DNA from 2 places in the Lysinibacillus sp. OL1 genome. Region 1 is predicted to be linked to the other one. Evidence: riboswitches for the same ligand, from Rfam matches in the RefSeq annotation. Region 1 holds a riboswitch; the other holds the start of a gene.
The links. Region 1 has a riboswitch for FMN ahead of ribE (riboflavin synthase). Riboswitches for the same ligand answer to the same signal wherever they lie in the genome.

Region 1 (10,872 bases):
GTAGGCTTTTATCTATACTTCCGCACACCTTTAATTACCGTTATTTCTGTAGCAACGCTCTTTTATGATTGGCTCTATATTCTCTTAATTTATCGATTACAGCGTAAGCAATTAGCAAAATAGGATATTTTGTGCAGCAATTGATCACTGAATCTATTAGTAATGTATGCCAATTACAAACATATTGCAACTTGATGACAATTCCAATGGGAAAGAATAGCGAGAGAAAGGGCTTTAACTAAACATATGGCGAGCTTGTCATACAATTGTAAAAATCCTTCCAAATATTTTGTGATGATTATGGCTCAAAAACTATTTACGATAATGGTAGAGCAATTAGGAAGGGTGATTAACATGTTTAAAAAAATAAAAAAAGTAGCACTAGCTTCAGTAGTAGCAACTTCATTATTAGTGCCAGTTGCGGCAATGGCCGCCGAATCCTATACAGTGACATCTGGTGATACGCTATGGAAAATAGCATTAAAAACAGAAACGGGTGTACAGGAATTAATTGATGCCAACCCACAACTCGCTAACCCAAATCAAATTTCTCCAGGTCAAAAAATTAATGTCCCTGTAAAAGAACAGGCAACAGTTGAACAAGAGGTTGTGAAACTTGTCAATGCAGAACGGGCAAAAGCAGGTCTTCCAGCATTGCAAGAAGATTGGGAGCTATCAAGGGTTGCTAAATATAAGTCGCAAGATATGCAGGATAAAAATTACTTTGACCACACAAGTCCAACGTATGGTACACCTTTTACCATGATGAAAAACTTCGGTATTACGTATAAATCTGCTGGTGAAAATATCGCGAAGGGCCAACGCTCCGCACAGGAAGTTGTAACGGCCTGGATGAACAGTGAAGGACACCGTGCCAATATCCTTAATAAAAGCTACACACATATTGGTGTAGGCTATGTACAGGAAGGTAATTACTGGACACAAATGTTTATTCAAAAATAAAAAAAGAAAGAGTATCTATTGGCTTTTGTGATAGCTAGTAGATGCTCTTTTTCGCGTTAAATTCTAAAGTATACCGTATTGGAAGCGTATATTACTTCTTCTAGAATTAATCCCCCTAAATCATTAAAAGGTTAATTAACTACAAGAATACACATCAAACTATCTTTAGATATGTCAGGCTAAGGATAATGTAGCCTGTTTTTGCTATCTTGACAAATAAAAATAACCAAAAAACAACACACTATGAGCAATAGACGAATAAGATGTCTCTGTAGTATGAAGATAGAGGTGGTGTTTATGGTTGAAAAAGAAGTGGTTAGCTACATGTTGCGTTATCTGTATGACGGGTCTCGTAGGTTGTGAAAAAACAGCAGTCCCTGATAACAAGCTAGAACAAAAAATTCAACAACGTGAGGAAATACAGCAACCTGTTACATATGAACAAGAACAAATGATTGATCCTATTGTAGAGGTTGTTGATCCAACTACGAGTAAGGTACTTAAAACAATATCTCCAAAGGAATTTGGCTTCGATACGGACCCACAAGCCTATCAAAAGCATATCGAACAATTAGCAAGGGAATGGGCGAGAGGAACGGACACATCAAATGGCTATGATCAGCGTATGATGCTTGATCGATTGGATGAAAACGGGCAAGTGATCAAGGGGAAGCCGCAAATCATTTTAAAGGAAAGTGAGCTAGTGGAGCGTATTATCGAAGCTTCTGCGACTGGCGGTCAGGTAGAAATGCCGCTCTATATAACAGAAAGTGGCTATTATTTTGAGGATCTTCCTTTATTAGAGGAAGTGGTTGTTGCATCTTATACAACTTATTTCAATCGTGCTGATTTAGGAAGAAATAAAAATATTGAGCTCTCTGCTAGAGCCATTCATAATGTGATTGTAGGCAGTGGCGATTATTTTTCTTTTAATACAATTGTGGGTCCAAGAGATGAGGCAAATGGCTATCAACCCGCACCTGAAATTATTAATAAGAAGGTAGTCATGGGAATTGGTGGTGGAATCTGTCAAACTTCTTCAACCTTGTTTAATGCAGTAGACCAAATTCCCGTCAAATATGTTGAGCGCCATCATCATTCGTTAGATGTAGGATATGTCCCAAAAGGAAGAGATGCTACGGTTTCTTATGATACGTTAGATTTTAGGTTTCAAAACTCAAATGATGTACCATTTTTAATTAAGGCAAGCTATGGAGAGAATTCTCTAACAATTGAAATTCGAACGGCAGAAAAATATGTAGAATTATTGAAAAAACCATAATGTTGTAAGGAGACACCACTGGACGTTGGTGTCTTTTTTCGGATCGCATGATATAGTTAAATTGATACAATTCAGAAAATTTTAGGGGGAAAAGACAATGCATCCTAAACTACAAGCAACGATTGATTCGATTGATTTATACCAAGCAACTTACCCAGAGGATGCTTGTGTCATCGTGGCAGATACGGAAAAAGTGCTTGCCTACAAACCAGGAAAAAAGGTTGACTTAAAAGTTGGGGTTGGTGACCCAGTACATAAATATCGAGGTACAGCAACAGAAATAGCGTTAAGTTCAGGAAAATTTGTGAAAGAGGAGCGTAGCGCAGAAGGTTTTGGTATGGCCTATATCGCCTCTGCCCAGCCTATTTTTGAAGGAGGACGTATTATTGGCGTAGTAAGTGCCATTATTTCGAACGAAAAAATGGATAGTATGCGTCTATTGGCAACTGAGCTTTCGAGTGCCGTAGAAGAAATGACAGCTACAAATGATGGATTAGCCACTGCCAGTAAGGATGTATCCAATCGTTTGGAAGAGCTATCTAATTTCGCGGAATCGATGACAGGCGATATTGAACAAATTAATGTGATTGTCCATTTAGTAAAAGATTTAGCTATGAAATCGAGAATTCTTGGTCTAAACGCATCGATAGAAGCAGCACGTTCAGGTGAGCATGGGCGTGGCTTTGCGGTGGTCGCTTCTGAAATACAAAAAATGTCCCAGAGTAGCACAGAAAGTGCTGATAGCATAACTGTGCAACTAGAAAATATTAAACAATCCATCGATCAGGTCAATGCATCAACAAATCAAATTGCTGCGTTTACACAGCAGTTTGCTGCGAGTATGCATGAATTAACAGATGCCTACAAAGGGGTTAATAGTACAGCAGAAAAGCTAATGCAAATTAGTGACATCAAAGGATAGGCATATAAAAAGGATAATAGACAAGTGCTATTATCCTTTTTCATGATTAAATGATCTCTAAAATTTCCTGCGGTGTTGAGACACTGTATTCAGGTTCGTCATTTTGCACGACTTCTTTGGCATCATAGCCCCATTCCACCCAAATAATTGGTATACCGGCTTTCTTACAAGCAACAATATCCCTTTGCTCGTCTCCAATGTATACGACGTTAGACGAGTCGACATTTGCTTCCTTTAAAAACTTTTTCATTACTTTGTCCTTACCAAAAATGCGGTTGGAGCAAAGTACATCTGCTACACAATGAATACCATTCATTTTAAGAAATTCTAAAATATTCTCTTTAGAGTTTGAGGAAATAATCAGGATTTTATAGCCTCTTTTATCAATCTCTATTAATAGTTCCTTCATTCCATCGAAAAGATGCACATCATTTAATGATTGACGATACAATTTATAAAATTGCGGTAAAATCATAGGTAACTTATACATTGGGAAGTCGAATAATTTACTGCGTTCTGAAATTGATAATTTTTTTAATGTATCAATTTCCTTCAATTCAATGCCTTTAAATTTATATTTTTGGGCTAAAGTATTCCATGCTGATGCAAACACAGCAGTAGAATTTGCAAGCGTCCCATCAAAATCAAAGATAATATGCTTCATTGCAAACTTTCTCCTTTTTCATCTCGTTGTATTGACGTTCTATGCTAAAAAATGTTACATGGAATGGGCAATCTAGTATTCTTGAAATAACAACCATTTTGAGCGTACGTAAACATCTTATGGTAAATATTATCAGAAAATACGGCGATTGCAATGAAAATGGTACAACAAAAGGAGGTGTCTTAAAAGTCCATTGAGACACCTCGGCTTTATTGTGTTTTATGATAGGTACTGGTAATTATTATAAAAGTTTTTCTGTTTTTTCGCGTGTTCGAATTAAATAAAAGGCATTGATGCAGGCGGCAATCGGAATAATCAATGCAATGCCGATTCCTGCACAAAAAATGGTTGTCATTTCGGCACTAAAAACCTTGGAGTTAACAATTTCCCCAATCGAATAGGAGAGGTCCTTGAACCAGATTAATAAGCTTAAATAGCCACCAAAGAAAGCAAAAAATAACGTATTAGTATCGGTTCCTAATATATCTCTTCCTATATTTAAGCCAGCTGCAAATAGTTTTTTTCTACTCATCGAAGGATTGCGATAAAAAATCTCATGCATAGAGGTAGCGATGGAAATGGCTACATCCATAATGGCACCTATCGTACTCATAATGATGACTGATGCACCTATCTGCACAAAATTAACACCGACGTAGAGAGAAAAGATGCTGATTTCTTCAGTTGATTCTTCGCCAAACCCTTGGATCATCGACTTTTCCGTTACAAAGGTAATAAAGAGTAGTAACACAACTATCGTTATCATCGTCGAGATAAAGGCTGTAATGGTTTTACTGTTTGTTTTATTGATATAGAAAAGACTAATACAGCTAATGACCGTACATGCAATAAACGTCAAGATGATAGGGCTATTTTTAGGGTTTGTCATTAAAAAAATGGTGACAAAGAGCACACCAAAGTTTAGGAATAAAGAAAGAAATGAGCGTATCCCCTGTCTACCGCCGACAAGTACCATTAACACGCATAATATAACTGCTAATAAGACGACAACATTCATCCTCGAACCCTCTTTCGATTAATGAAAAATATAGCGGTATACTGACTGATAGGAATCGTAAGGACAACACCAATACCCCCTGCTAAGGCACGGGCTAATTCTAAAGAAAGATTTAAGGACAATGTAAGCCCTAATGTGGAAGAATTTTTTAAATAGAGAATAATCATAGGTATGGAGCCGCAAAGGTAGGCAAAGAATAAGATACTTGTAATGGTACCCATAATATCTTTACCGATTTCATGTCCCGAAGATTTCAGAGCCTTGACAGAGATTGTAGGATCTTGCTCGTATAAAGCAAAAATCGAGGAAGCCATTGTAATAGAAACATCCATTACTGCCCCGAGTGAGCCAATAAATAAACCTGCCATAAAGACGGTACGATAGGGACGTGTTAAAAATTGCATTTCTTCATAACGAAGACCATTTTCACCTGTCAACCACATTACAATAGAGCTTATGATAAGCGCTATAACAGTGCCTAAAAGTGTGGACACGATGGCTACATATGTTTTTGTATGCAATCCACTAATAAGTAGTAGCGAAATAATCGTAAATAGCAGGGCGCAAATGCCGCTGACTAATAACAGGCTTACGCCCCCATGCTTCACATAAAGATCTAATGCGAATGATAGAATCACAGCATTGACACCCAAGCTAATGATAGAAAATAAGCCTTGTCTTTTACCTATAATAAGTAGGGCAAAAATAAAAATCCATGCAATTATTACCATGGTTTGATCTCGTTTTAAATCGAGAATGGTTCCTGTTAAAACTGATTGTGTTGTGCGATCATCTAGCGTGACAAAGATTTCATTGCCTACATGATATTCTTGATCAAAAGCACCAGATGAAGAATAGTCATTCGTCAAATGAATGAATTGCCCCTTATGCTGACCATTTTTGATAATGGCCATCATCTCCTGTGTAAACAAAAAATCCTCATTTTCATACATATCTGTCATCGGTTCGGATTCTATTACATCCACTTGCGTTATTTCTGCTATCGGTCGATCATAAAATTGTTCGTTATGACTTACGAAAACAATCGAAACCCCACAACAGAGTGCTAATAGGGCATAGAAAACAGCTTGTTTAAAAGGTATATTTTTTAAAAATGTCAAATTAATGACCTCCAAACGGCCTAGACTGAATAGTCACTTGTAAAGGAACGTTTTGTTGATTAAGAAGTTCCATAAACAGGTTAAATGACATCATTTTATTAACATCTTTTACATTTTTCAAGTCTCGTCAGAGCTGTTTAAAATTTATGCTTCGAAAAAAATTTAAAAAGAAGGATGGATAATATAATAAAATAGTGTTATCGTAAGACTAGCTAAATAAAAATATTCTTCGGGGTAGGGTGAAATTCCCGATCGGCGGTGATGAAGCAATTCAAAGTCCGTGAGCGCAAGCTGATTTGGTGCAAATCCAAAACCGACAGTTACAGTCTGGATGGGAGAAGGGTAAAAATGCGAACTTTTTAAATTGATTCTAATTTAGAAGGTTTATTTGACTATGCATTTACTACAAATCTTCCCAATCATCTTGTGGGAAGTTTTTTTATTTAGCACAATTGAATAGAAGATGTTCTTCGGGGTAGGGTGAAATTCCCAATCGGCGGTGATGAAGCAATTCAAAGTCCGTGAGCGCAAGCTGATTTGGTGCAAATCCAAAACCGACAGTGATAGTCTGGATGGGAGAAGAACGAATGAGATGACAGTCTATGAAAAATTTGTTTTCAAATAGGCTTATTTGTTGATGTCTTATACTCCCAAAACCCCTTTGATGTAAAGGGGTTTTTATTTTTTATTGCTAACGAGAGAAGGGAGAAGGATAAGACACAAAAACAGATGGATAAACTGTAAAAGTAAAGGATAGAAGTGCTAATAAAGTAGAGTAGGTGATGGAATGTTTACAGGACTTGTAGAGGATATTGGTATCATAAAAGCCGTGCAAAGCGATCGGGACAGTATGGAAATTACGGTTCAATCAGCTAAGATAACAGAGGATGTCAAGCTTGGTGACAGTATAGCGGTCAATGGAGTTTGTTTAACTGTGACAAATTTCACACAACAGCAGCTTACGATGGATGTTATGCCTGAAACAGTCAAAGCAACAAATCTACAGCAGCTGGCAATAGGTGATTCTGTTAATTTGGAGCGTGCCATGCCTGCTAATGGGCGATTTGGTGGCCATTTTGTTGCTGGTCATGTTGATGGAGTCGGCAAAATTTTGCGAAAACGTCCAGTAGCAAACGCCGTTTATATTGATATCGAATTGTCAGAGGAACTAACCAACTTCTGTATTCCAAAGGGTTCCATAACAATTGATGGCACAAGCTTAACCCTTTTTCATGTTGAAGCCAAGAGTGTCACAATTTCACTTATTCCTCATACTTACAAAGAAACCGTTTTAGGTATGAAGAGGGTTGGAGCAATCGTTAATATCGAAACCGATTTAGTTGGAAAATACATTATAGGGCAATTAAAAAAGGGGCAAACAACGCCAGCTATTACAAGAGATTATTTAGCACAACATGGTTTTTAAATCACAGAATAGGAGTTGATCATCGTGCTACATTCAATTGAAGAAGCCATAGAGGATTTAAGGCAGGGCAATATGATTGTGGTGGTTGATGATGAGGATCGAGAAAATGAAGGAGATCTTCTGGCACTCGCTGAATTCATCACACCAGCAACAATCAACTTTATGGCAACCAATGGTAGAGGTTTAATTTGTACGCCGATTTCACAGCAGCTTGCACAAAAGCTAGATTTATATCCAATGGTTCAGCACAATACAGATAACCATCAAACCGCATTTACGGTAAGTATCGATCATGTAGAAACAACGACAGGGATTAGCGCCTTTGAGCGTGCGCTAACGATACAAAGGATGGTAGAAAAGCAAGCTAAGCCAACTGATTTTCGTCGACCAGGCCATATTTTTCCGTTGATTGCGAAAGAGCAAGGCGTGCTGGAACGGAGAGGACACACGGAGGCCACTATTGATCTAGCGAAGCTTTGTCATAGCGTACCTGCAGGTGTTATTTGCGAAATTATGGGTGATGATGGGCACATGCTTCGGTTTGAAGAACTAACAAATTACGCTGCACATCATGGCTTAAAAATGATCTCGATAGAAGCATTGGTTGCTTATCGTCAACAATTATCCACTAATAAAACTAAAATTTCTATGTAAAAAGGAGAAGGAACAATGGGTCAAACATTTGAAGCACAATTAATTGGAACGGATTTGAAAATTGCAGTAGTAGTGGGTCGTTTTAATGAGTTTATTACTAGCAAATTATTGGATGGGGCAATGGATGGTTTAACTCGTCATGGGGTTAATTCTGCATCTATTGATGTTGCATGGGTGCCAGGAGCTTTTGAAGTTCCTTTTATAGCGAAACAACTGGCAGAAACCAAGAAATATGATGCTATTATTGGTTTAGGTACTGTTATTCGTGGCTCTACAACACACTATGACTATGTTTGTAATGAATCGGCAAAAGGCATTGCCAATGTGTCATTGTCAACGAATGTACCTGTTATTTTTGGAATTGTTACTACCGAAAATATTGAACAGGCAATTGAACGTGCAGGAACGAAATCTGGTAATAAAGGCTATGATGCTGCAATGTCTGCAATTGAGATGGCAAATCTAAAGAAAATGATTGGATCAGGACAATTTGAATAGTCGTCACAACATTTGTTTCTTTGAATATTTTGAACAACCATGGGAAAAATATGCTTAAGTGTATTTATTGAAGGTGATTGTTTCATAAATGTACTAATCTTGAGCTGGCTCAGTAGGAGATGAGAAGTATTTCATCAATGGAACAAATTAATTTGAAAATGTTGAAATCACTATTTCAACGCTCTGCTGATGTGATTTTCCAACAATATAATTTTCAGCAATATACAGTACATTTGATTACTTGTGATGCAATGGTCAATGAGCAAATACTTCAAACTGTGGTTGTTCAACGTGTTCAATCTTTGTTATGCAATGTCACGGAGGACATGCTAGAGGAAGAAATTGAACAGCATTTACACATTCCCTATTTACAAAAGATTTTATCGAAAGAGGATGCGGTAACTAGGGTCTATAAAGGCCATGTTTTACTGTATTTTGAAGAAAATCAATTACTTTATTCTAGTGATATTTCAAAAAGACCCAATCGAGAGCCTGGGGAAACAACATTAGAACTAGTAGTAAAGGGACCTAGAGATGACTTTATTGAAGATGTTTTTATTAATATTGCTTTATTAAGAAAGCGATTACCGACTAATTCTTTTAGTATAGAGACATTAGAAATTGGTAAGCGTTCTAAAACAACCGTAGCCATACTATATATGGAAGACATTGTGAATTTAAATATGCTGGAACAAATTCGACTTCAATTACAAAAAATTGATACGGATATTGTTATCAATGGCGACTTATTAATGGAAAAAATTGAAAAGACAGCGACAATTCTTCCAAGACATGATTATACAGGAAGACCTGATTTTGCTATGCAGGCCTTAATTAGAGGAAGAATACTCTTAATGATTGATGGTGTGTCCTATGCCATAATTACACCTGCGAATATTATGTTGCTCTTTAAATCAGCAGAGGATAATGAGTACCCACTCATTGTTAGCTCGATGGAACGATTACTCAGAATTGTCGGGATATTAATAAGTATGCTACTGCCAGGTTTTTGGCTTGCATTGACGACATATCATCAAGAACAGCTTCCATTTTTACTACTGGCAACGGTTGTCGAATCGAGAACGGGATTGCCTTTCCCAACCATTCTAGAAATTTTAATGATGCTATTTATGTTTGAATTGTTTCGTGAAGCCAACTTACGTCTTCCGAGTGCCGTCAGTGGCTCCGTTAGTGTGGTAGGAGGACTAATTATTGGGGATGCAGCGATTAAAGCAGGTGTTACAAGCCCCTCAATGATTGTTGTGATTGCCATTTCTAGTATCGCTGCATTTACATTGGTCAATCAATCCTTTGTGACGGCTATGAGTATTTTTCGATTAATCATTATTATGGCTTCGGCATTTTTTGGTTTATTTGGTTTTTTTATATCCGTGTTTTTCATCCTTTTATACACTGCGAATATGAGAGTCTTGGGAGTGCCGTACGTAAACTTTAGTGCCGATTTTGAAAAGGGCAATATACGTAAGTCCCTATTGCGACTATCTCCAAAGGGCTATAGTAAACGACCTACCTTTCTAAAGCCGCAAGATCAAACACGGACTTCAAGTAAAAAATAAGCATATTGTGATGAGATCAGGTATTGTTGATACCTGATCTTTTTTTGTTACCTTTGCTTTAGTGGTTTTTTTAATTTTCCATTTAAATAGGAAATGAGACATAAAAAGTTATTACTTATCTTTTTAGTTTACTTTCTTGTCAAGGATTATTAAACTATTTGTTACAGTGTGTAATTTTGGGTATGAATAAAATAAAAATTGATTTTGTGTTTTAATTTATGTAGGATATACAAGCAATGTTTGCTTTACAAACAAAAAATAGAGTTAATTATAATATAATAATATTCTAGAATATTTATAGATGAGGAAGTACCGTTTTTTATGAAAAATAGAAAAATAAAACTAATATTAATTCTATCAACGATTTTATTATGTTTGTTTACAAGTTTAAACATCTTTACATCCTATGTAAAAATAAAAAAGACCGTTGAAGAGTCGATTGCCAATCAAAGCTTAGAGGCAGCCCATTCTATTGCTGCATCCATAGATACGGATGCCTATCAGCAATTTTTAAATAATCCACAGGAAAATGATTATTATTGGAAAGTAAGAAATTATTTAAACGATGCAAGGATAAAATTAGGTGCACTATTTGTTTACACCTTAAAGGTGGACAATCCTGAAGTATCTATAGCCATGATTACAGGAATGCCAAAAGAAATGAAAGAGGGCTTCGGTATTGGCGTGGTTTGTACTGTTCCTGCAAAGCATGTTGAAAAGGCCTATAATGGTGAAACCTATGTTACA
Region 2 (10,872 bases), 240 kb from region 1:
TTTCCTTAGTGATCGCCATTGTAATGATCGGAGGAATTAGTTGGTTCTTACAAAAGCAAATTGTTAATCCTATTAACATTCTAAGTACCAATGCCAAGGAACTAGCAGACCTAAATTTAAATGTTAAACTGTTAAACCCTAAAGGCAAAGACGAAATCGCTGAATTAGCACGTGCATTTAGTAGTATGAAAAATCATTTAACAGAGACGATAAAGATTGTGGCTGGTAGTGCACATCAAATTGCAAAGTCGTCACACACTTTGGCAGAATCATCTCATCAAACAAGCGAAGCATCTAATCAGATTGCACTAACAATGAATGAAATCGCCGTTGGTACTACCACTCAATCTGATCAGGCTGAACGAATAGTTTCAATGATGCAAAAAACGATTGAGGAAGTATCAAAGAGCTTACAAAAAGCCGAAATCACTTTAAACAGTGCTATCGAGTCCACTCATATCGCACGTAAAGGAGAAGAAGCCATCACCGAAGCGATTATGCATCTAAGTGATGTTACGAAAACAGTGTCTTATGCAACTGATTCTATCCAAAAATTAGGAAAGCGCTCAGAAGAAATTGGTGGTATTATTACCGTTATTACTGGCATCGCAGAACAAACAAATCTGTTAGCACTCAATGCGGCCATCGAGGCGGCACGAGCAGGTGATCAAGGAAAAGGTTTTGCTGTCGTTGCATCAGAGGTTCGTCAGTTAGCTGAACAGTCAAGTTTAGCAGCTGGACAAATTACTAATCTTATTAATGATATCCAAGCGGAAACTTCTGTGACTGTACGGACAATGGAAAGTAATTTACTAGCTGTTGAGGAGCAAGTAACGATCATTAATAAAGGTGGAAGTGCCTTAAAAGAAATCGTGGAGAAAGTGGTCGAAACTGAAGAAGGTGTCGAACAAATGAAAGTGGCATTTACACATGTTAACGACAACTCCCTAGATGTGCAACAAGCCATTCAAGATATTTCTCGCATCATCGAGGACGCTGCAGCAGCTACAGAAGAGATTGCCGCAACCTCAGAAGAGCAATATGCGACTGTTGCCGAAATTACACAAAGCTCAGATGAGTTATCATCAATTGCTGATAAATTACAAAATGAAGTGAATAAATTTAAGTTTGAATAAATCCCCAAACAAGAAAAGAAAAATGGAGGCGCTATAGGATGAATCAGAAGAAAATTGCAATGAATATTGACACAAAGGCTGATTATATTGTGATTGCGTTTACAGGCGATTTAGAATACGGGATGATTGAAGAAATAAAGTCAGAGCTGCAAACACTTAGCTTAGACACAAAACACGGATACATTATCGATATGCAAAGGGTAACAAATATTGATAGTACTGGATTCGGGATGATCGTTAATTTTGCTAAGAAGGTGTCTGTAAAAGATAAGAAAATCGCCATTATTGTCGTCGATGATTTCATTCGCAACTTATTCGCTATTTCACAGGTTGATAAAGTATTCCCTATTGCCGAAAGTGAAGAACAAGCAAGGAAGATTATTAAAGAAGATTGGCTAGGTGAACTATCACTTAACGATTATTAATCTCTATAAGCATAATAAAAGGTGTATTCCTATTAACGGAATACACCTTTTTATGTTGTTAAAAAAGAAGATGTCAACGGTAGAAATAGTAACTTTACAAGGCGAGAGGTTGATTTCCGTTCTGCCAGCGTCCTTTCCAGGAGGGCGTCCGATGAGCCGTTAAATCCCATAGGAGTGACGCTATCAACCATTCTACAAAGCAGGCTTTACCTCATAGTAGCATAGCGATCAAATCTACCCATTATCTGTATTCTTAGAGGAGATAGGCTCTTATTTTCAATGTGGTGAAGTGAAGTGAAGTGCTGAGTGACAACACCTCTTCATAAAGAGTAATGAACTCTTATACTTTATAAAACCTTCGCTAAAAAGATTAGTTTTTTGGATTGAAGTGGAAGGTATTTGACTTCCATGGGATAACTAGACAGGCGAGCCCCTACATGGAGCGGAAGCAGTTCGGCGCTCGTCCATAGAAAAGCATGCAGCCAGCAACAGAAATCCATTTCTACCTTTCAATTGACTGTTTTGTTTTGTTTTGTAACACTAAGAAAAGGTGTATTTCCTATTATGGAATACACCCTTTTCTTTTTCTTTAATACTGCAGTAGCATATTAACAAACACAACTAGAATGATAAACGGTACAACAACTAGCATTAACATACGATATGTCGAATAATACCCTTGTCCCATTTGACTACCCGTTAGCAATTCTCTCTTCACAAATTCTTTATCTACTACATAGGCAATAAAAATAGCAATGAATAAATTCCCTAGCGGAAGCATGATATTCGACACTAAAAAATCGGTTGCATCAAAGATACTTTTCTCGAAAATCATTATATCCGATAAAACACTCGAAGAAAGCGCTGCTGGAATAGCTGCAATAAATACGACTATACCAAGTATAAGTGTCCACATGGGACGGGATTTCTGACTATGCTCCATAAATGCTGCGACGATAATCTCATATAAACTAAATGATGACGTTAATGTAGCAAATAAAAATAGCAATAAAAACATGGCTAAAAACACTTCACCGAATGGCATTTGACTAAATGCTGTTGGTAGTACCATAAATAGCAAACCTGGACCCGCTGCTGGCTCTAAATCAAAGGCGAACACAACAGGGAAAATCGCTAAACCTGCTAAAAATGAAACGAGCACGGTTAACAACACTACAGAACCTGCTGAATTCGGAAGACTGACATCTTTTTTTAGATAAGAGCTATATGTAACTAGACAAGAAAAGCCAACTGCTAACCCAAAGAACGATTGCCCGAGGGCTTCTAATAATGCCTTACCCGTAATATTCGAGAAATCAGGCCATAAGAAGAATTTTACCCCTTCCATTGCCCCATCTAATGTAACAGCACGCACAACAAGGACAATGAACATTATGAAAAGTAACGGCATCATCCATTTATTGGCTTTTTCAATCCCATTTTGTACACCTAATGAAATCACAAGTACGTTGGCTAATGTAAACAACACTAGACCAACTAGTGTAATCCATGGCGTGCCTATAATTTTTCCAAATAATTCAGCTGGATCTACTGCTGGATCAATTACCGCGCCAGCTACACCTAGCCCGCTATAAATAAAGATCCAACCTCCGACTACGCTATAAAAAGTTAATAATAAAAAACAGCCTAGCACGCCCATTCGACCAATCCAAGCCCAGCCTGGCTTAGTTGGGGCAATTTTTTTATACGCTGTTACAGCCTCGGATTGTGTACCACGTCCTAACACATACTCGGACAATAACATTGGTAGTCCTATTAACAAGGTAAATAACACAAAGATAAGGAAAAATGCTCCTCCACCACTTTGTCCCGTTACATAGGGAAGTTTCCAAATTGCTCCTAGTCCGATCGCCGCACCAGCTGATGCTAAAATAAAACCTAATTTACTAGACCACTGTCCTTTTTTTCCACTCATCTCTTCAAACTCCTCAAACATTCTAAACTCTTCTCTATTTTACATGAAAATATAGCTTTCGACTAGATTATACTTATAAAGTACTAGTTAGCTGTTTTACCCTATTACTTTTTTCTATATTTATTATTCTTCACACCTTTCTCTATCCATCATTCCTTCCAACAAAAAACCTCAGGTATGTTCACCCGAGGTTAGTAAAAATTATTTTGTTATATAGATAGAACGCTGGCGGTCGATCCACTTGCGCATAGTAGTAAATAAAAACGCCATAATAGCCGTTAATAAAATACCTTTTACAATGTTAAATGGTAAAATCCCAGCGATAATCATTTTATAAAGTGAGTCACCTACAACAGGTTCCATTCCTAAGAAGTATGTGTACATCGGTAAAAATACAGCGTAGTTTAAAATACTCATGCCTACTGCCATTACGACTGTTCCTGTCGCTAAACCTCCAACAAGACCAGCAATTGTTTTAAAGCGATTAAAAATAAGGCTTACTGGCAAAATAAATAAAATACCTGTTGCAAAGTTGGCAATATGACCTACTGGCACACCTGTTGGCGTTCCAGAGAAAATCCAATCCAATACATTTTTAAATAATTCTACTAAAATACCAGCTACAGGCCCCATTGTGATGGCTGCTATTAATGCAGGCATATCACTAAAGTCGACTTCCAAGAATGCTGGAAATGGTGGAATTGGAAAATTAAAAAGCATTAATAAAAACGAAATACTGCTCAGCATGCCAATCGTAATAAACGATTGAAGTTTAACATTTTTCTTCATAGAAAACTCTCTCCTCTTTGCTGATTCAATCTCGCAAGAAGAAAGGTGACGATCTTTCAATGTTAGCACAAAAAACCCTTATGCATGAAGAGCACAAGGGAGAAAGGCATGACGAATAAGCGTCAATTTAAACTATTTTTGAGCACCGTTTAAAAAGCCATACAAAAAAGCGCTCGTTTATAGTTTATTTCATAACAATGAATGACGATCGTACCTCCATCTTCTCCCATCCAGACTTTAACTGTCGGCCTCGGAATCACACCAAGTCAGCCATGCAAATAAATTTGCACAGGTCGCGGGCTGAAGAGCGAAGCATAAACCATTCGAGTTAATGGAAACATTAACGGTTCACCACTCTATTACCGCCGGTCGGGATTTTCACCCTGCCCCGAAGATGAATCATATTATTTTATACTACAACCTTACTATAATTAATTATCAAGAAAAAGTAAACAGTTCTGCTTAAAAAAATCCGATTAGATTTGTATGTATTGTAAAAATGGAGCATTCCATGTTACAGGAATGCTCCATTTTTGATTCTGCCTAAGGCATATATTGTTTATTTGGCCCCACAGGCTTTGGCAAATAATTTTTTAAATCGAATCCTTCCCAACTTTCTTGGACCACATTATCTAAGCGTAATTGTTGGTCAAAGCTAGCAGCAGTTAACATCATCGCTTCAATCAATTGGGTAGCGCGAATTGGCTCCATCGATGCTAAATCTAAGGGAATGTCGAATGTTACGACTACACCTTCCGCTTCCTCTTTCACGGTATATGTTACGTTTTCAGGAACCACTGTTACATAAACATCATCATTTTTGTTTTTCATTAGTGTAAGTGCTTCTGTAACATTAGCAAATGTTTGACGGAAATCTGGTGACAGATATTCTGCCCCATTCTCATCTTGGTATAAGTAATAATTAAAATGCTTGGCGTTTGTTAATGACATGGCTTGACTTGGCTCACCCTCTTGAGAAAACTCATAAGGTGTGCCATCTTCATTTTGAATCTCAACTTCCGTATATTCAGAATCCGAGAAGGTATCCTCTAAAGTCCCTTTGTACTCATTAACGGTAGCTGATGCAATATCATAGTCATTGTCCTTTGGTAAAACGTGGACAAGCTTGTCTTCCTTCTCCTTCAGTTCACCTTTAAATGGATGATAATCCGTAAACCCTTTGGCTTCTTCATCTATTTGAGGAGCATATTTTTCATACATCTGTAAGGTAGAAGGTTTTTCTGTTCCAAAATCAGTTGCTACACGCTCATTTGGTATCACATATGTCATTGGAACACTTTCTGCATCGCGTCCTGCCAAACCAATACGAAATACGACAGCATCTTTCACATCTTCCTCATAGACAGATGACCGTAAAGATAACATACGCTCATGCTCCGATACAATACTGGATTGAAGTGCCTCATCCTGGGTAGCTGCTTCTTTGGCAGAACGATCTTCCTGTAACGTAGAGTAATTAGCCGTTTCTGGCGTACTAGCTAAATCTTTTTGGCTAGCGTCATTATTCATCAACATGAAGCCAACGAGTACCGTTATCGCGAAAACTGCTGCTACACTCGTAAAAATCGGCATTTTACGGAACTTAAATCGTGATGGTCGTTCATCTTGAATTAAAGGTTTACTTTCTTGTTGTGCTTCTTCATTCTCTATGGGTTGTTGTATCGCTTCTTGAAGGTGACTATTATCCTGCAAGCGAGCATCTGCCATTAACCGATTTAATATTTCTTCTTTTGAACGGCGGTCAGAAAGCTTAGGGGCATTGTTCAAGACATGTTCAAGCTGTTCATCATCAAATGGCTTATACGTCATTGCCGTTTCGCCTCCTGTTCTCTAATCGGCTGTAGCTGTTGCCTTAAAAATTTAATGGCTCGATGCTGGGTCGTTTTTACCTTAGCTTCTGTCCAATCTAGTATTTGCGCTGTTTCTGCAATCGATAAATCTTGAAAATAGCGCATAATAATGACCATTTTTTGGTCGCCTGTACAGTTTTCAAGTGCTGATTCTACCTGCATAAATTCATCACTGGCCTGTAGCATATCTTCCGGTGATGGTGTGGTTGAATGGAGCTGTTCCGTTTCCCAGTCAAAGAAATCATGTGAATGCTTTTGACGTACAGCTTGCTTTCTAAAATGATCAATCGCTACATTTTTAGCAATAGCAAATAGCCAAGTTTTCTCACTACTATTGCCTGCAAATTGATCGTATGAGCGCAACACTCGTACATAAACTTCATGTGCTAAATCTTCGGCAAGTGTACGGTTTTTTACTAAATATATTAAAAACTGAAACACGTCTTGGTGATATGCATCGTATAGTCGATGGAACACGGAGTCATTCAAAGCACTCCACCCCCGTTCTATAATATTTGTCGTCTTACATTCATAGAAGTTACAGCCAATTAATAGCAATACTTGTTATTAATCGAACGGTAAATAAAACGTGAAGGTCGTACCCTCTTTCAACACACTGTCTACCATTATATTACCTGAGTGAGCCTTCACAATATTTCTAGCAATGGCTAAGCCAAGACCAGTTCCACCCTTGGAACGAGTACGTGCCTTATCGGCTTTATAAAAACGTTCAAAGACATAGGGTAAGTCCTCTTGAGGAATGCCATGTCCTGTATCTTGAACAGATATTTTAGCAAATGTCGGCTCCTGCTCTATTTTCACAGTTACAGACCCTTCATCTGTATGTCTCAGGGCATTGTCGACTAAATTTGTAAGCACTTGTTCAATGCGATCCTCATCTATATTAATCATGGCCTCGTCATTAAATTCACTTTCAAACAACAGACGAACATGCTTTTCTTTTGCTACCTGTGCAAACTTTTGTGTAATACGTTCGAATGTAGAATTAATTGGTAATTCATCTTTATAAAGCGTCATATGCCCTGATTCCATGCGTGCCAAATCTAATAGATCTGTCACAAGGCGACCCATTCGCTTCGATTCATCATAAATAATTTTGGTAATCTCATTTCGCTCTTCCTGATCCTGAATAAAATCATCATCCATTAATGCTTCCGAGTAACCTTGAAGCATGGCAATCGGTGTTCGAAGCTCATGAGAGACATTGGCAATAAAATCGGATCTTAGTTTTTCCAAGCGATGCTGTTCAGTCATATCACGAATAACAGCCACAGCGCCACGTATCATTTCACCACTATATAGAGGACTAATAGTAAATGTATAATAGCTGCCATCCATTTCAATTTCCTCTTCTAGTTTATCCTCAAACATCAGTACATGATCAAGCATATGATACAGCTCTGGCGGAATAGGTTTTGCACTTTGTGAGCCTTTATTCACAAACCATTTTTGCATTAGACGTTCAGCTGGTGGATTACTTAATAATATTGTACGATCCCGATTAAATGTTATCACTGCATCTGTCATAGATGTCAAAATATTAGAAAGCTGTTCGTTTTCTTGATTGATAACCTCTAAATTATGCTTTAATTGACGGCCCATTTGGTTGAAGGCAACGGCAAGCTGACCAATTTCATCATTTTGAGTAGTGGGCATTTTCGCTTCAAAATTCCCTTTTGCAATTTCAAAAGCTAATTCACGCATTTTTCTTAATGGCGAAGTTATCCGTGAAGAAAGGAAGAATGCGAAGAATGTCGTCAACACAAATGCAATGAAGGCTGCTAAAAAGACAATTTTCGTTGTTTCCTTAGACGTTTTATGTAACGCATCTGGGCTTTGGTAGATGAAGACAGCTCCATGTACTGCATTTTCAACATTTAGGGGAAAACCAAGTACGACATAAGATTCCATCTTTTCTTGATCAGTTGAAGAAGGCATCATCATTTCTTTAATAATCGGTTCATCTGATTGAAACACTTCATGAAAAGATTTATTGGCTAAAATAGTATCTTGTATTTCTTTTTTGTTGACACCCTCTTGCATCGCAAAGGACACTTCAACATGACTGATAGCGATCAATGCATTGGTCCCTGTAGGTAAAATATCTTTTAATAATTCCGAGGTAGATTCGGCTGTTTCATTGTCATCTACTATACTTGCTACTGTTGCTGCTGTTTGTCGCAATGAAATTTCTGCTTGCTGCATATGGTAATTTTGAAGAAATTCCAGCATTAATACCGTGAAAACAAATAATACAAATGAAACGAGAAGCAATATGGTTACCCATAGCTTCCCGACAACACTATTCCATATTCTATTCATTGACAACCTCAAATTTGTATCCAACGCCCCAAACCGTCACAATCATTTTAGCAGCGTTTTCAGAAACTCGGTTGAGTTTTTCACGTAAACGTTTTACATGTGTATCCACTGTACGTAAATCACCAAAGAAGTCATAATGCCATACCTCTTTTAGTAGTTGTTCACGGTCAAATACTTTGTCTGGCGATTTCGCTAAAAAGTACAGCAATTCATACTCTTTCGGTGTTAAATTAACCTCAATGCCCTCTGCAGTCACACGGTGTGCATCATGATCAATCATTAAGTGTTGGAACACCACTAAATCTTTTGAAGAAGATGCATTAGTCGTTGGTGAGAAAGCCTGTGAACGACGTAGAATAGCCTTCACACGTAACACAACCTCACGAGGACTAAATGGTTTAACGATATAGTCATCTGCACCAAGCTCAAAGCCTTGTACACGGTTCGCTTCTTCGCCTTTAGCAGTTAATAAAATAATAGGTGTTGCTGCGCGCTCTCGAATTTCTGCACACACCTCTAGCCCATCTTTTTCAGGCATCATAATATCAAGTAAAATACAGTGATATTCTTTTTCTAAAGATTTCTCGATCGCTTGTTCTCCATTTTCGGCCTCGTCAACAAGGTATCCTTCTCGCTCAAGATACATTTTTAATAAGCGGCGAATACGATCCTCGTCATCTACTACTAATACTGAAATATTTTCTGACACTTTCACGATCCCTCTCTTCCATCTTTCTCTAACTTCTATTGTACATGGTGTGACACATATTGAAAAGAAAAGAAAGCCTCTTCGCTACAGCGAAAAGGCTTGTTGCTTCACAGGTTACGCGTAGGAGTGTAAACCTGCAAGAATTAAGTTAACAGCAATTAGGTTGAATAAAATAATCCCAAAACCAATTAGTGCTAACCAAGCAGATTTTCGACCTTCCCAGCCTTTTGATAGACGTAAATGCAGGAATGCTGCATAGAATAACCATGTAATAAGAGCCCATACTTCTTTTGGATCCCAACCCCAGAAACGACTCCAAGCAATTTGTGCCCAAATCATCGCAAAGATTAAAGCACCAAGGGAGAATACAGGGAAACCAATCAGCACTGAACGATAACCAATTTCATCAAGTAATTGTAAATTGACACGTTTAACAAGTGGTTGGAAAATGGCACTAATTCGACGGCGAGCAATTAAACGAATTAATAAATACAACACAGATCCTACCAGTAATGACCAAACAACGGTTGTTAATTTTTTTGCATTAATTAACGCTGGCATTTCTACTAATGGCGACATGCCATGTTCTTCTATCACTTCATATTCATTCATACCGAATACTGGAGGTAAATTGTAAATAATTTTACGAGTAGTTCCTTCTTTATCCACATAATTATAGCTAGACTCGTAATCCATCGCACTAAATGTAGATGTTACCGCGACAAATCCAACAACGACTACAAGACAGTACATAACGGCTTCTAACCAAAAACGTTGTTTAGAGGGCTTTGTTAAATCTACTACTTTTAATAAGTAAATAAGTCCTGCCACAGCACTAATGGCTAAAATAGATTGCCCTAATGCTGCTGTAATAACGTGAATTGTTAACCAATGACTTTGTAATGAAGGCACTAAAGGACTTACTTCTTTCGGGAACATTGCTGCATAAGCAATAATCAAAAGCGCAACAGGCAATGCCACTAATCCAAGTGCCGTCAAACGATAAATAAAATAAATTAAGATAAACGCGCCGACAATGAACATACCAAAGGCAGTTGTAAATTCGAACATATTACTTACTGGCGCATGTCCTGTATATATCCAACGCGTAATAAAATAGCCAAGCTGTGATAGGAAACCAATTATAGTAACCACAATGGCAAGCTTGCCCCATTTGCCAGTATTTTTACCAGTAGCATTACCTTGCTTAATTGAACCACCAAATAATAATGTCGCAACTAGATAAGCAATAAACGCTACAAATAGTAAGTTTCCACTTAAGTCAATCAAACTCATAAGGTGTTGTCACCTTCCTTTTCTTTAATGCCACCAGTAGTGGACTCTTCGCTAGCCTCATCTTTCTCTAACTGATCTTTATACGGAGGCAATGCAGCAAATGTTGTAACAGCATCTAAATCCTTTTTCATGCTGAACATATTTTTGTTGACATGGGCAGCCATTAACACACGGCCGTCTGGCTCCACTTGAAGCCATAAACGACGATGATTCCAGTAAGAGCCAATGGCAACACCGATCATAAAGATGACCCCACCAACAAACAGAATAGGGATGGTACTATCTTTTCGCACCGTAATACCTGACATATCACGCATCTCTGCACTAGCAAATTTCATTCTGTATTTATTTTCACCCAGTGGTTCTA

Region 2: it holds a riboswitch for FMN, as region 1 does, so the genes downstream of both, EW028_RS00460 (ECF transporter S component) here and ribE (riboflavin synthase) in region 1, are expected to answer to the same signal.

Annotation. Positions count from the first base shown of each region.
Region 1 is NZ_SJDS01000001.1:320,410-331,281, forward strand. It holds gene EW028_RS01650 (transmembrane-type terpene cyclase) at 1-123, shown strand, start outside; gene EW028_RS01655 (CAP domain-containing protein) at 355-963, shown strand; gene EW028_RS01660 (VanW family protein) at 1,265-2,245, shown strand; gene EW028_RS01665 (methyl-accepting chemotaxis protein) at 2,343-3,167, shown strand; gene EW028_RS01670 (HAD-IA family hydrolase) at 3,214-3,831, opposite strand; gene EW028_RS01675 (YibE/F family protein) at 4,073-4,849, opposite strand; gene EW028_RS01680 (YibE/F family protein) at 4,846-5,970, opposite strand; FMN riboswitch at 6,192-6,317, shown strand; FMN riboswitch at 6,433-6,558, shown strand; gene ribE (riboflavin synthase) at 6,758-7,396, shown strand; gene ribB (3,4-dihydroxy-2-butanone-4-phosphate synthase) at 7,421-8,050, shown strand; gene ribH (6,7-dimethyl-8-ribityllumazine synthase) at 8,066-8,548, shown strand; gene EW028_RS01700 (spore germination protein) at 8,686-10,125, shown strand; gene EW028_RS01705 (ATP-binding protein) at 10,447-10,872, shown strand, end outside.
Region 2 is NZ_SJDS01000001.1:78,031-88,902, reverse strand. It holds gene EW028_RS00475 (methyl-accepting chemotaxis protein) at 1-1,136, shown strand, start outside; gene EW028_RS00470 (STAS domain-containing protein) at 1,175-1,561, shown strand; gene EW028_RS00465 (sodium-dependent transporter) at 2,151-3,497, opposite strand; gene EW028_RS00460 (ECF transporter S component) at 3,699-4,286, opposite strand; FMN riboswitch at 4,501-4,686, opposite strand; gene EW028_RS00455 (RNA polymerase subunit sigma) at 4,830-6,116, opposite strand; gene sigX (RNA polymerase sigma factor SigX) at 6,113-6,646, opposite strand; gene EW028_RS00445 (ATP-binding protein) at 6,725-8,500, opposite strand; gene EW028_RS00440 (response regulator transcription factor) at 8,493-9,209, opposite strand; gene ccsB (c-type cytochrome biogenesis protein CcsB) at 9,324-10,505, opposite strand; gene resB (cytochrome c biogenesis protein ResB) at 10,502-10,872, opposite strand, start outside.